DNA from 4 places in the Microbacterium arborescens genome. Region 4 is predicted to be linked to each of the others. Evidence: predicted binding sites of a transcription regulator. Region 4 holds the regulator's gene; each other region holds the start of a gene.
The links. The regulator HrcA, encoded in region 4, represses chaperone genes, less so after heat shock. The targets are predictions, from matches to a motif close to TTNGCACTCGNNNNNNNCGAGTGCNAA.
Positions count from the first base shown of each region.

Region 1 (3,605 bases), 1.0 Mb from region 4:
CCGATGCGGGTGAGGAAGAGGGTCGCCGACGCGCTCCCCGTCAGTGTGAGCTTCTTGCGGAACTGCGCCGGATCGACGTCGACGCCGCGCTTCTTGATCTCCAGGATGCCGATGCCCGCGCGCTTGACGGCGGCATCGATGTCGCGCGGCTTCAGCGGCAGCACCTCGCGGACCCGGAACGTCGTGGCGAACGGACTGGTGGGTCCGGCGTCGGACGTCATGTAGGCCGTCCCGCCGGCGAGCATGCCGGCGTCGAGCGAGCGCGCCACATCGCCGATCAGGCGAGCGCGGATGACGGCGCCGTCGGGCTCGTGCAGGTAAGCGCCGAGCTCGCGCGGCTCGGCGTCGGCGGCGTCGCCCGGCGCCGTGAGCTCGGCGGCACGGTCGCCGCGGAGAACGAGCGCAGAACGCCGCACGCCCGGGCGAGCGAGAGCGCCCGACCACACGACCAGCTCGATCGTCGACCCATCGGCGCTGATCCACTGCGCTTCGCCGTCGGTCGGGAGGTCGTCACGGTCGAAGGCGGGCCCGAGCTTGATGCCGGTCGGCAGCCGTTCCGCGAGGCCGAAGGCCCACTCGAGCGAAGGTGTGTAGTCGGATGCCGCGACGCGGCGCGTCTCGCCGTGCCCCGAGGTTCGACGTGCCGGATCGAGCCAGACCGCGTCGATGCCGGTGAGATCGGTCTCTTCGGCGCGGCCGTGGCGTACCCGGGCCGATGAGCCGAACGGGGCGAGGTTGTAGGCGGCCAGGGCGGCGGTGATCTCGTCGGCGTCGACGGCGAGGACCTCGAGCCCGATACCGGCGAAGCCGAGCGCGTCGCCGCCGATCCCGCAGCCGAGGTCGGCCACGCGGGCGATGCCGGCATCGCGGAATCGGCCGGCGTGACGCGCGGCGACCGCGAGACGCGTGGCCTGTTCGAGACCGGCTCGGGTGAACAGCATCCGGTCGGCGAACGGACCGAACTTCGCCCGCGCGCGCTCCCGCAGACGGGCCTGGCCGACCACCGCCGACACGAGGTCGGGGGAGAGGCCCTCGCGCCGCAGCCGCGAGACCGCGGTGGCGGCATCCGCCGTCGATGAGATCCGGAGGGTGTCGACCAGACGGAGGCCCTCGGGGGTCAGCAACGCGGAGAGCTCGGCGTGATCCACCACGACAGCCTACGCGGGGGCGGCGGCGGATGCCGCGGTAGGTTGGCACTCGCGTTGCGTGAGTGCCAACGTCCCCCTACACTCGGAGTTGGCACTCTCAGGGTGAGATTGCCAACAAGTCTTGTCGAAGAAAGAGGTAGACCGTGTCGGTTTCCATCAAGCCGCTCGAGGACCGCATCGTCATCAAGCAGGTCGAGGCCGAGCAGACCACTGCGAGTGGTCTGGTCATCCCCGACACCGCCAAGGAGAAGCCCCAGGAGGGCGAGGTCGTGGCGGTGGGCCCCGGCCGCATCGATGACAACGGCAACCGTGTTCCGCTCGACGTCGCCGTCGGCGACCGCGTGATCTACAGCAAGTACGGCGGAACCGAGGTCAAGTTCGGCGCTGACGAGTTCCTCGTGCTCTCGGCGCGCGACGTCCTCGCCGTCGTCGTCCGCTGACGCAGAGCTCTTCCACGAAGGCCCGGGTGCATGGCATCCGGGCCTTCGTCATGGCAGAAGCGCGGCGGCGGATGGCAGTCCGTCACGACCGCGACGTGTCATGACCGTCCTATGCTTGGCTCGTGACACCCGTCGATCCCGCCCGTGAGCGCACCCTGGGTGGGATCTACGCCTTCTCGGCGTACGTCCTGTGGGGGTTCATGCCCCTCTACTTCCTCACGCTCGCCCCGATGGGGCCGTTCGAGGTCGTGTCGTGGCGCATCCTCTTCTCGCTCGTCTTCTGCGCGATCCTCCTCACGGTGCTCCGCGCCTGGGGGAAGCTGATCGCAATCCTGCGCACGCCGCGGCTGGTGCTGTGGACGATCGTCGCCGGCCTGCTCATCTACGTGAACTGGCAGGTCTTCCTCATCAGCACCCTCACCGGCCACGTGATCGAGGGGAGCCTGGGGTATTTCATCAACCCGATCGTCACGGTCCTCCTCGGAGTGCTCGTCCTGAAGGAGCGGCTGCGGGTCGCGCAGTGGGTCGCGATCGGCATCGCGGCGGTCGCGGTCGGCGTCATCGTCGTCGGGTACGGCGCATTCCCCTGGATCGCCCTGACCCTCGCGGCCAGCTTCGGAACCTATGGGCTGGTGAAGAAGCAGATCGGGCCGTCGGTGGATGCCGTCAGCGGGCTGACCCTCGAATCGCTCTGGCTCGCACCCGTCGCCATCGTCCAGGCGATCGTCGTCGCCGTCACCGGCGGGCTGATGTTCGGCTCGGTCAGCCCCGGGCACACCGCCCTGGTGACCCTTGCCGGCGTCGTCACCGCCGTGCCCCTCCTCTTCTTCGCGGCAGGTGCGCGGCGCAGCAGCCTCACGGTGATCGGTCTGCTGCAGTTCGCGGCACCGATCCTGCAGTTCATCACGGGCGCCTGGATCCTCGGCGAGCCGATGCCGCTCGAGCGCTGGATCGGGTTCGGGCTCGTCTGGCTCGCCCTCGTCGTACTCAGCGTCGACTCGCTGCGCGCCGCTCGTCGATCCAAGCGCGCCGACGCGGCATCCGATGTCGCGCCCGTCGTCTGAGACCGCCGCACGGGAGCGGGGAGCCTGACCGCAGCGTCGCATTCCGGCTCGTCTGATCGGCCCGATGAGGGTCGTGGCGCCGGGCTCCGCCGCGGAACGTCGGGGTTCACGCGGCGCCGGAGATAACGATTGGGTCGCGTAACAGACCGTTAACACATCGCAACATCGCCGACGCGAGAGCGCCACTAGGTTTAACCCCAACCTCGCGGGGCTTCGGTGCCGCGTTCCCACTCATCAAGGAGCACAATGGGCGTTCTCACCCGTTCCCGCACCGCGAAGGTCCTCGGCGGTATCGCCGTGATCGGCGCGAGTGCCCTCGTCCTCGCAGGCTGTGCCGGAGACAGCGAACCCGCTGCGTCGGGCGACGCCGGCGGGAACACCTCGGCCGATTTCCCGATCGACTGCGACGCGGCCGCGCCCGCGTCGTACACGCCGGAGTACACCTCGACCTCGACCGGTCCCGGAACCGACCTCACCTACACGATCGGCACGGCTCTGCCCGTGACCGGCAACCTCGCCTTCCTCGGCCCGCCCGAGATCTCGGCGACCGAGTTCGCCGCCTCCGAGATCAACGCCGCGGGCAAGGGCATCACGATCGACCTGAAGCAGGGCGACTCGGGTGACACCGACAACAAGGCCTACGAGACCGAGATCCCCCGACTGCTGGGCGAAGGCGCCACGGCGATCATCGGTGCGGCCTCCTCCGGTACGTCGCTGCAGTTCATCGACCAGGTGATCGCCGCGAACGCCATCCAGTTCTCGCCCGCCAACACCTCCGCGGCCTTCACCGGCTACAAGGACAACGGCCTGTACTGGCGCACCGCTCCCTCCGACGTGCTGCAGGGCGAAGTGCTCGGCAACCTGATCGGCGCCGACGGCAACGAGACGCTCGGCATGATCGTCCTCAACGACGCATACGGCACCGGCCTCGCGTGCTTCACCAAGGCCGCGTT
Region 1 is NZ_CP128474.1:2,782,128-2,785,732, reverse strand. It holds gene QUC20_RS13175 (class I SAM-dependent methyltransferase) at 1-1,148, opposite strand, end outside; gene groES (co-chaperone GroES) at 1,292-1,588, shown strand; gene rarD (EamA family transporter RarD) at 1,711-2,652, shown strand; gene QUC20_RS13160 (ABC transporter substrate-binding protein) at 2,899-3,605, shown strand, end outside.
Region 1: a site for HrcA is predicted at 1,191-1,217, ahead of groES (co-chaperone GroES). Genes of this name have one in related genera too.

Region 2 (3,605 bases), 1.0 Mb from region 4:
CCCGGGCGGATGCCGCGGAGGCGGGTGGTTGCGGTGATGCGGTGGAGGCGGATGCTGCCGCGGCCGGTGCTGCCTCGGCCGGTGCTGCGGGCGCCGGGGCAGATGCGGCGCCAGACGCCCGGACGATGGATCAACTGCGTGCTGACATCCTCGGCGACCTCGTCCTCGGCGGAGCACCGGTGGTCGACCCGACCTACGGGGCCGACCGGGCCGGCGGGCTCGGGGCGATCCGGGCGCGCGTGCAGGTCACCCTCACCGCGGAGACCCTGGTGGGCCGTGACGAGCACCCCGCCGAGGCCGTCGGCGGTGCGCTGGTCGATGCCGAGACCGCGCGGCTGCTCGCGGGACAGGTCACCGAGTGGGACCGGCTCTTCATCGACCCGGTCACCCGCACCCCGGTCGAGATCGACACGTACCGGCCCACCATGGCGATGAAGAAACTCCTCACCGCCCGTGATCAGCACTGCCGGTTCCCCGGATGCCGGCGGGCGGCGATCAGGTGCGAACTCGACCACACCATCGACTACGCCCTCGGCGGCCACACCCACCTCCACAACCTCGCCCACCTCTGCCAACGACACCACTCCATGAAGCAATTCACCCGGTGGGAAGTGCGGCAGGTCGGCGGCGGAGTCCTGGAATGGACCTCACCCCTCGGCAGGGTCTACCGCGAAGACGTACCCACACCAGCGGTCTGCTTCACCACCGACACGACCGACACGACCGATCCACCGCGGGGCGGTCGAACTGGCGGGGCACCGCCACCCGAACCACCACCCTTCTGAGCCGGTGCGTCGCGCACTCGCGCGCACCACGACTTTTCCCAGGCGTGGCGAAACTATGCCAGCGCGCCCCACGACGCATCGCTGCCTCGCTGAGGTCAGTCCGCGACGACCCTGAGACCCTGCCGTCGCTGTGCACACGCAAAGGGCGGCCGCGCCCCCGAAGGGGCTGCGGCCGCCCGTCATGCAGTGCGCTCGACGCGCGCTGTGAACGCGTCACGACATGCGCTTCGGCAGGTTCTGCGCGATCGGTTGTCGATCAGTTCTCGATCGGCACCACCGGCGCGGCGGCGTCGGTCGTGACCTCCACCTTCCGCGGCTTGGCCTTCTCGCTGACCGGGATGGTGACCGTCAGGACACCGTTGTTGTAGGTCGCGGCGATGCCCTCGGTGTCGACGCCCTGACCGAGGTTCAGCTGACGCAGGAAGCTGGCGGCCTCGCGCTCGCGCGTGATCCACTTCACACCGTCACCGCTCGCGAGCGTGCGCTCGGCGCGGATCGTCAGCAGCTGGCCGTCGACGTCGATGTCGACCGAACCCGGGTCGATGCCGGGCAGGTCGGCGGTCATCACGTAGTGGTCGCCGTCACGGTAGAGGTCCATCGGCATGCGACGGGGGCCGCGGCGCGTGTCGAAGAGGCTCGAGGCGATGCGGTCGAGGTCGCGGAACGGGTCGTAAGTAGCCATCGATCTTTCCCTTCTCTGATGCTTCGTGTTGAGATCTGAAAGTTGAGCCTTAGCGGCTCAACTGCATCCAGATTAGCACTCCCTCCCTTCGAGTGCCAAGGGTTCTCGCACGGCGAACAGCGCCCCGACGAGCGGGGCACATGGGCGGCACTCAGCACTCGACGACGTTGACGGCGAGACCGCCTTCGCTCGTCTCCTTGTACTTGTGCGACATGTCGATCCCGGTCTGACGCATCGTCTCGACGACGGCGTCGAGCGAGACGTAGTGCTGCCCATCGCCGCGCAGGGCGAGGCGCGCCGCGGTGACCGCGGTCGACGCGGCGATCGCGTTCCGCTCGATGCATGGAATCTGCACGAGGCCGCCGACCGGGTCGCACGTGAGCCCCAGGTGATGCTCCATGGCGATCTCCGCAGCGTTCTCGATCTGCGCGCTATTGCCGCCCATGACTGCCGTCAGACCGCCCGCCGCCATCGCGCACGCGGAACCCACCTCCGCCTGGCAGCCGCCCTCCGCGCCCGAGATCGACGCGTTCGCCTTGAAGAGCGAGCCGAGCGCGGTCGCGGTCAGCAGAAACCGCCGGATGCCGCGCCGGCGATCGAGCTCCTCCGACCCGAGCCGCGACTCCGCGGCGAACCGCCACCAGTACATCGCGACGGCGGGGAGGATGCCCGCGGCCCCATTCGTGGGCGCGGTGACCACGCGTCCCCCCGATGCGTTCTCCTCGTTGACGGCGAGCGCGAAAGCGCCGAGCCACTCCCCCGGGAGCTCGCGCCCACCGGCGGCCTCGGCCGCCTCGAGCTGCGCGCGCATCGCACCTGCGCGACGCCGCACCCGCAGCATCCCCGGCAATGTGCCCTCGGCGCGCAGGCCCGCCTCGACGCACCCCGCCATGGCGTCCCAGATCGCGTCGAGGCCGGCGGCGACCTCGGCCTCGGGCCGGAGCGCCTCCTCGTTGCGGCGCGCCAGCCCGGCGATGCTCAGGCCATCGCGATCGCACAGCTCCAGCAGCTCTGCGGCACTGCCGAAGCGGTACGGCCATGCGACATCCCGGCCCGGCGAACCATCGGCGTGCGATTGCTCGCCCGTCCCCGCCCGGCGGATGAAACCGCCCCCGACCGAGAGGTAGGTCTCCGATGCGACGAGCACGCCTGCGGCATCCCAGGCGTTGAGCGTCATCGCGTTCGGGTGCTCGGGCAGTCGCGTCCGCGGCTCGAAGGACACGTCGCTTCGCGAGAACGACACCGGGTGCCGCCCCGCGAGCGAAAGGACCGCTCCGTCGACCCAGTCCGTCCACGCCGCGCGAACCACATCGGGATCGACGGTCTCCGGCGCGTGGCCCTGCAGCCCCGCGACCACGGCATCCGGCGTGCCGTGCCCGATCCCGGTCGCCCCGAGCGACCCGTACAGCACACAGCCGACGCGCTCGACCTCGTTCAGCCGGCCACCGGCTTCGAGCCCCACCGCGAAGGCGCGGGCAGCGCGCAACGGTCCGACCGTGTGGGAGCTCGAGGGTCCTACACCGATGGAGAACAGCTCGAACGCCGAGACGTAAGCGCTCACACCCCCAGGCTACGCCAGCATCTGCCGCAGGAGCCCGGCGACGTCAAGGGCATATGCGAGAACCCGGGGCGCACCTATCGTCGCGACCGATGACCACTGCACCCCACCCCCGTCTGGCGTCGCTCAAAGCCGCCGCGCGAACCGCGGGCGGCGAGGCCTTCGCGGTCTCGCGCCTGCTGCTGGCCGGCAAGACGGCCCTCGCCGCCGCCATCGCCTGGTACCTCGCACCGTTCGTCCCCTTCGCGCACGACGAGTACTCCTACTACGCACCGCTCGGCGTGCTCGTCAGCATGTACCCGACGATCGCCGACTCGGCCAAGGCCGGACTGCAAGCGGTCGGCGGGCTGGCGATCGGCATCGCGATCGGGCTCGCGGGCCTGTGGATCGTCTCGGGCCCGAGCCCCCGCATCCTGGGTGTCGCGATCGTCGTCGCCGCGGGCGTGGCTGTCGGCGGCATCCGGGCGCTCGGCACCGGCCGGGACTGGATCGCCATCGCGGCGTTGTTCGTGCTGCTGCTGGGAGCGAACGACGCCGGCGGTTTCTCGGTGTCGTACCTCGTCACGATGGCGTTCGGCGT
Region 2 is NZ_CP128474.1:719,479-723,083, reverse strand. It holds gene QUC20_RS03325 (HNH endonuclease signature motif containing protein) at 1-785, shown strand, start outside; gene QUC20_RS03320 (Hsp20/alpha crystallin family protein) at 1,042-1,467, opposite strand; gene QUC20_RS03315 (L-serine ammonia-lyase) at 1,619-3,028, opposite strand; gene QUC20_RS03310 (FUSC family protein) at 3,118-3,605, shown strand, end outside.
Region 2: a site for HrcA is predicted at 1,540-1,566, ahead of QUC20_RS03320 (Hsp20/alpha crystallin family protein). Genes of this name have one in related genera too.

Region 3 (3,605 bases), 450 kb from region 4:
GCCCCTCCCGAAGGAGGGGCCGTTCTGTATGCGATGGATCAGAAGTCCATGCCACCCGTGGGGTCGCCCGCGGGAGCCGGGGTCTTCTCCGGCTTGTCGGCCACGACCGCCTCGGTCGTGAGGAACAGGCCCGCGATCGACGCCGCGTTCTGCAGCGCGGAGCGCGTCACCTTGGCGGGGTCGATGATGCCCTGCTCGAACAGGTTGCCGTACTCGCCGGTCGCGGCGTTGAGGCCGTGACCGATCTCGAGCTCGGCGACCTTGTTGGCGACGACGCCCGGCTCGAGGCCGGCGTTGAGGGCGATCTGCTTGAGCGGGGCCTCGATGGCGACGCGAACGATGTTGGCACCGGTCGCCTCGTCACCCGTGAGCTCGAGCCCGGCGAACGCGTTCTTGCCGGCCTGGATGAGCGCGACGCCACCACCGGCGACGACACCCTCTTCGACAGCCGCCTTGGCGTTGCGGACGGCGTCCTCGATGCGGTGCTTGCGCTCCTTGAGCTCGACCTCGGTCGCAGCTCCGGCCTTGATGACGGCGACGCCACCGGCGAGCTTCGCGAGGCGCTCCTGGAGCTTCTCGCGGTCGTAGTCGCTGTCGGTGTTGTCGATCTCGCGGCGGATCTGGGTCACGCGGCCCTCGAGCTGAGCCGAGTCACCGGCACCCTCGACGATCGTGGTCTCGTCCTTGGTGATGATGACCTTGCGAGCGCGGCCGAGCAGGTCGACGGTCGCGTTCTCGAGCTTGAGGCCCACCTCTTCGGTGATGACCTGGCCGCCCGTGAGGATCGCGATGTCCTGCAGCTGCGCCTTGCGGCGGTCGCCGAAGCCGGGAGCCTTGACGGCAGCCGACTTGAAGATGCCGCGGATCTTGTTCAGCACCAGCGTCGCGAGAGCTTCGCCCTCGACGTCCTCGGCGATGATGAGGAGCTCCTTGCCCTCCTGGATCACCTTGTCGACGATGGGCAGAAGGTCCTTGATGTTCGAGATCTTCTGGTTCGCGATGAGGATGTACGGGTCCTCGAAGACAGCCTCCTGGCGCTCCGGGTCCGTGACGAAGTACGGGTTGATGTAGCCCTTGTCGAAGCGCATACCCTCGGTGAGCTCGAGCTCGGTGCCGAAGGTGTTCGACTCCTCGACGGTGACGACGCCTTCCTTGCCGACCTTGTCGATCGCCTCGGCGATCAGCGCACCGATCGAGGGGTCAGCGGCCGAGATCGAAGCGGTGGCAGCGATCTGCTCCTTCGACTCGACCTCCTTGGCGTCAGCGAGGAGCTGGTCGGTGATGGCCTTGACGGCCTTCTCGATGCCCTTCTTGAGCGAGATGGGGTCGGCGCCGGCTGCGACGTTGCGCAGACCTTCGCGCACGAGCGCCTGAGCGAGAACCGTCGCGGTGGTCGTTCCGTCACCGGCGACGTCGTCGGTCTTCTTGGCGACCTCCTTGACGAGCTCCGCACCGATCTTCTCGAACGGGTCGTCGAGCTCGATCTCCTTGGCGATCGAGACGCCATCGTTCGTGATGGTGGGGGCACCCCACTTCTTTTCGAGCACGACGTTGCGACCGCGCGGGCCGAGCGTCACCTTGACGGCGTCGGCCAGCGTGTTCAGGCCGCGCTCGAGGCCTCGGCGGGCCTCCTCGTCGAAAGCGATGATCTTTGCCATGTGTGTGTCGTCCCTCCCGGACGGTGGAGAACAGTCTTTAGCACTCGATGAAGGTGAGTGCTAAAGCCATTCTGGCACTCGCCCATGGGGAGTGCAAGCCGCGTCGTCGGCGACTGGCCGGGAAACGACAGAGCGCGCCGCGACGGCGGCGCGCTCTGTGCGAGAGGCGGGTTTCAGGCGACGACACGCACCGATTCCGCTTGCGGGCCCTTCTGCCCCGTCCCCACGGTGAACTCGACCGCCTGCCCCTCCTCGAGCACACGGAAGCCGCTCATCTCGATGTTGGAGTAGTGGACGAAGACATCCTGTCCCTCGTTCACGGTGATGAAGCCGAAACCCTTCTCGGCGTTGAACCACTTGACGGTGCCCTGTGTCATGCAAATCTCCTGATGCTGTGCGACAGCGTCATCGTAAGCAGGGCGTTCCGCCGGATCAGGCGGTTCCGGTCACTGTTGACACGGCCGCATCGAGAATTTCACGAGCGTGAAACACGCCCGCTCATTCGCCGTCCGATGTCCCGCTCGCGCGGTCCTGTCCGACGACGACGGTGAGTTGCTTGCTCGGCGCCCCGTCGGCGCTGTCGGGGCCGGCATACGCCTCGCTCATCTCCACGTCCGCGCCGCCGATGACCTGCGCGAGGCCTCGCGCGGCACCTTCGTCCGCCGCGGTCACGTAGAAGATCGTGGTGGTCGCGAAGTCATGAGTGCTCGCTTCGCCCGCGTCGACGACATCCGAGCTCCATCCCGCGCCCACGACGGTGTCGCGCAACGAGCTCGCCAGCCCCCGCTCCGACGTGGCGTTGAGGATCAGCACCGGATACGAGGTGTCGACCACAGGGTCGGCCTCGACCGGAGCCTCGACCACGGCCGTCGCGGTCGGCTCCGCCGGGAAGAGTGCGATGCGTCCGGTGACGATCATGGTGCCGACGACACCCGCCGCGACCAGGACGAGGATCGCCACCGCTGCCCACACCAGGAGGACGCCGGCGCGCAGCCGGGGATTCTCCGCCCGGTGGGCGCCGACTCGGGTGGTGTCGGCGGGGAGCTCGTCGAAGCGGTCTTTCGGGTATGTCGTTGTCGGCACGGAGGAATGCTATCTGCCGAAGCTCCGCGTCACATGGCCGCGCGGTCGGCGCGTGAGCGCTCGGCCGCCGCCCGCATACGCCGCAGCCGGTGCACGAGCAACGGGTCGTGCGAGACCGCGTCGGGCGAGTCGATGACGCGCCCGAGCAGCTGGTAGTAGCGTGCGGGACTCAGCGAGAGCTCCTCGCGCACGGCCTCTTCCTTCTCCCCGCTGTGGGCTCCCCAACGTGCCTCGAAGTCGAGGAGCGAACGGTCGCGATCAGACAGGGCCACGTGTCAACGCTACGACGACGGACGCCCGGAGTCCGGACGCCACTCCCACCACCGACCGAGCGGGTCGGCCGCGGCGTCGATCTCGCCGTCGAGGGCGACGGCGAAGCCGCCCGGCCAACCGGTCGGCACGGCCGCGGACCACCCCTCGTGGGTGGCCGGGTCGTCGATCGTGAGCCACCGGCCGAGCCCACGCGCGCGCTCGATCACCGGGGCGCGGCGCTCGCGCGGGATGTGCACGAGCACGCCGGGTGTCGTGACCACCAACGTCGCTTCGGCCGGCGCGAGGGCCGCGACCTCCGGGAGCAGATCGAGGGCGTCCCCGGCGAACATCAGCGGCGGTTCGGATGCCGCGACCGCGGCCGCGGCCCGGATGCGTTCGGCACGACCGTCCTCCCCGGGCCAGACCAGACGCGCGAGCCAGTCGACGTCGCTGCGGTCGCGCACGTCGAGCGGCGCGAGATCGATGCCGGCACGCCAGACGATCTCGGGATGCCGCACCTGCGGCATCCGCTCCCCCACGACCTCGGTGACGAGCTCCACCTCCGAGGTTCCCGCCGCCGGATCGAGCCGCACCTCGCCGTCGGCACCGACG
Region 3 is NZ_CP128474.1:2,182,559-2,186,163, forward strand. It holds gene groL (chaperonin GroEL) at 39-1,658, opposite strand; gene QUC20_RS10360 (cold-shock protein) at 1,832-2,035, opposite strand; gene QUC20_RS10365 (LytR C-terminal domain-containing protein) at 2,157-2,741, opposite strand; gene QUC20_RS10370 (DUF3263 domain-containing protein) at 2,771-3,013, opposite strand; gene QUC20_RS10375 (DUF2332 domain-containing protein) at 3,023-3,605, opposite strand, start outside.
Region 3: a site for HrcA is predicted at 1,696-1,722, ahead of groL (chaperonin GroEL). Genes of this name have one in related genera too.

Region 4 (3,605 bases):
CACGGAACTGCGCGGTGCTCGTCAGGACGCGTACGCCGACGAGGTGCTGCGCGAGATCGCCTTGTCGGCTGCCCTGATCGACGAGCGAGGCCCCCGTCGTGCGGCACAGACGGTGTTCTTCGGCGGCGGCACCCCCACGCTGCTTCCGGCGGGAGATCTCGCGCGGATGCTGAGCGGCGTGCGTGAGACGTTCGGCATCGCCGCGGGTGCGGAGGTCACCGTCGAGGCGAACCCCGACACGATGAGTCCACGAGTCGCCGACGAACTGGCGGCCGCCGGTGTCACCCGTCTGTCGATCGGCATGCAGTCCGCCGTGCCGCACGTGCTGGCTGCGCTCGATCGCACGCATGATCCCGCCAACGTGTCGACCGCCGTCGCCGCTGCCCGCGGGGCCGGGCTCGACGTCTCGGTCGACCTGATCTACGGCGCGCCGGGGGAGAGCCTCGACGATTGGCGACGCTCCGTCGACACCGCCGTCTCGCTCGAGCCCGATCACGTGTCCGCCTACGCCCTGATCATCGAGGAGGGCACGCGCCTCGAGCGGCAGATCCGACGCGGCGAGGTCGCCGCGCCCGACGATGATCTGCAGGCCGACATGTACGAGCTGGCCGACGAAAGCCTGGCCGACGCGGGCTTCTCCTGGTACGAGGTGTCGAACTGGGCGAGGTCGACGGATCAACGCTCGCGCCACAACCTCGCCTACTGGCGGGGGACCGATTGGTGGGGCTACGGGCCCGGCGCCCACAGCCACGTCGCCGGTCTCCGGTGGTGGAACGTCAAGCATCCCGCCGCGTACGCCCAGCGACTGGCAGCGGGACACTCGCCCGCGGCGGGCCGGGAGCGCCCCGATGCGGACGCGCTGCGGCTGGAGTCCGTGCTCCTGCGCTCTCGCATCGTCGAAGGGCTCGGGATCGACGAGTTGGGCGACCCCGGCCGGCGAGCCGTGGCCTCGCTCATCGCCGACGGCCTGATCGAGGGCGCCGACGCGGTGCGCGGGCGCATCGTGCTCACCCGGCGCGGACGTCTCATGGCCGACGCCGTCGTTCGCGCACTGACGGAGTGACCGCCGGGAGGCGATCGCGGTCGTCCACGCGATAGAATTGGCACTCACAGACTTCGAGTGCCAAGCAGGAGGTGACGGACATGGTCTCAGAGCGCGGACTGCAGGTGCTGCGGGCGATCGTGCAGGACTATGTCGACACCCGCGAGCCCGTGGGTAGCAAGTCGATCGTCGAACGGCACGCGTTCGGCGTGTCGGCTGCCACGATCCGCAACGACATGGCGCTCCTCGAGGACGAGGAGCTCATCGCCGCCCCCCACACCTCGTCGGGACGCGTTCCGACCGACAAGGGCTACCGCGTCTTCGTCGATCATCTCGCGGGCCTCCGCCCGCTGAGCGCTGCACAGCGCTCAGCGATCACGACCTTCCTCGACGGGCCCACCGACCTCGACGACCTGCTGGTGCGCACGGTCCGCGCCCTCACCCAGCTGACCGGTCAGGTCGCTATGGTGCAGTACCCGTCGTTCGCGCGCGCCCAGGTGTCGCACCTCGAGCTGGTGGACTTGGGCGGTGGACGCCTCGTCGTCATCGTCGTGACCGACACCGGCCGGGTCTCGCAACGGGTCGGAGTCGTGCGGACGCTTCTCGACGGAGCGCAGTTCGAGGTCGCCAAGGCGACGCTGCGCGCTGCCGTGACGGGCGTGGCGGTCCGCGACGCGGTCACTGCCGTCACGGCCCTCGCAGAGGGAGATGCCGTCGCCGATCCGATCGGCGAGGCCGTGCGGGAGGTCTCGCGCATCCTCGTGGAGGAACTCGAGACCTTCCGCCAGGACCGCCTGGTGATGGCGGGCACAGCGACGCTCGCTCGGCGCGAAGCCGACTTCCGCGGCAGCATCTACCCATTGCTCGAAGCGATCGAGGAGCAGGTGACGCTGCTCCGGCTCATGGGCGAGATGGTCGCCGACGACCGCGGCGTCGCGGCGCGCATCGGCCGCGAGAACGAGGCGTACGGACTGTCCGAGGCCTCGGTCGTGACGAGCGACTACGACGTCCCGGGGTCACGTGCCCGGGTCGGTCTCATGGGACCGACCCGCATGGACTACCCGACGAACCTCGCGACGGTCCGCGCCGTCGCGCACTACCTCAGCCGGCTCCTCGACGAAGACGAGAAGTCGCGCTGACCCGACCCATCCACGCCCGCAGGGGCGGAAAGGCGATCCGTGGCTGACCACTACGAGGTCCTGGGCGTCGCGCGCGACGCGTCGCCCGACGAGATCAAGAAGGCGTACCGACGCCTCGCACGAGAGCTGCACCCCGACGTGAACCCGGGGGAGGACGCGTCCGAGCGATTCAAGCTCGTCACGCACGCCTACGACGTCCTCAGCGACCCGGAACAGCGTCAGCGCTACGACGTGGGCGGCGACTCCGCCGGCGGTTTCGGTGGCGCTGCCGGCTTCGGGGGCTTCAGCGACATCTTCGAGACCTTCTTCGGGGGTGGCGGCGGCGGTGGCCGTGCCGGGCGCCCGCGCTCTCGACGTGAGCGCGGGCAGGATGCCCTCGTTCGGGTGACCCTCGAGCTCGGTGACGTCGTCTTCGGTGTGCACCGAGACATCGAGGTCGACACCGCGGTGCTCTGCGACACCTGCCAGGGCTCCTGCTGCCAGCCGGGAACCCAGCCCGTCACATGCGATGTCTGCCATGGCGCGGGAAACGTCCAGCGCACCGTCCGGAGTCTGCTGGGCAACGTCGTGACGTCGCAGCCCTGCAACGTTTGCCAGGGCTACGGCACGACCATCCCGTATCCGTGCACGACCTGCCAGGGTCAGGGACGCGTCCGGGCCCGCCGAACGGTCTCGCTCGACATCCCCGCCGGCGTCGAGACCGGACTGCGCCTCCAGCTCCCCGGCTCGGGCGAGGTCGGTCCCGCCGGTGGACCGAACGGCGACCTGTACCTCGAGGTCACGGTCAACCCCCACGACGTCTTCAGCCGCGAGGGCGACGATCTACTCGCGACGCTCGAAGTGTCGATGCCGGATGCCGTGCTGGGCACCAGCACGACGATCGAGTCCCTCGACGGACCCGTCGAGCTCGAGCTGCGTCCCGGAGTGCAGTCCGGTGACGTCCTCACTATCAAGGGGCGCGGCATCACGCCTCTCCGTGGCTCGAACCGCGGCGACCTGCGTGTCGGCGTCCACGTCGTGACCCCGACGCGACTCGACGCCAAGGAACGAGCGCTGATCGAAGAGCTGAAGAAGCGCACGAAGTCTCCGGCGCCACAGCTCGCGCAGTTCCACCAGGGGATGTTCGCCAAGCTCCGCGACCGGTTCCGGAACAGCTGACCGCATGGCGCTGCACTTCCTCGTCGACCTGCCCCTCACCGCCCGACCGGGCGAATCGGTCGAGCTCACCGGCGCCGAAGCGCATCACGCGGCCGGTGTCCGTCGCGTGCGGGTCGGCGAGACGGTGACGGTGGGCGATGGTGCGGGTGCGTGGCTCGAAGGCACCGTCACAGCGGCCGACCCGAAGCTCGTCCGCATCGAGGTGCGCGTCCGCGACGAGTACCCCGAGCCCGCTCGACGCGTCACGTTGATCCAGGCGCTCGCGA
Region 4 is NZ_CP128474.1:1,733,354-1,736,958, forward strand. It holds gene hemW (radical SAM family heme chaperone HemW) at 1-1,063, shown strand, start outside; gene hrcA (heat-inducible transcriptional repressor HrcA) at 1,144-2,181, shown strand; gene dnaJ (molecular chaperone DnaJ) at 2,221-3,339, shown strand; gene QUC20_RS08290 (16S rRNA (uracil(1498)-N(3))-methyltransferase) at 3,344-3,605, shown strand, end outside.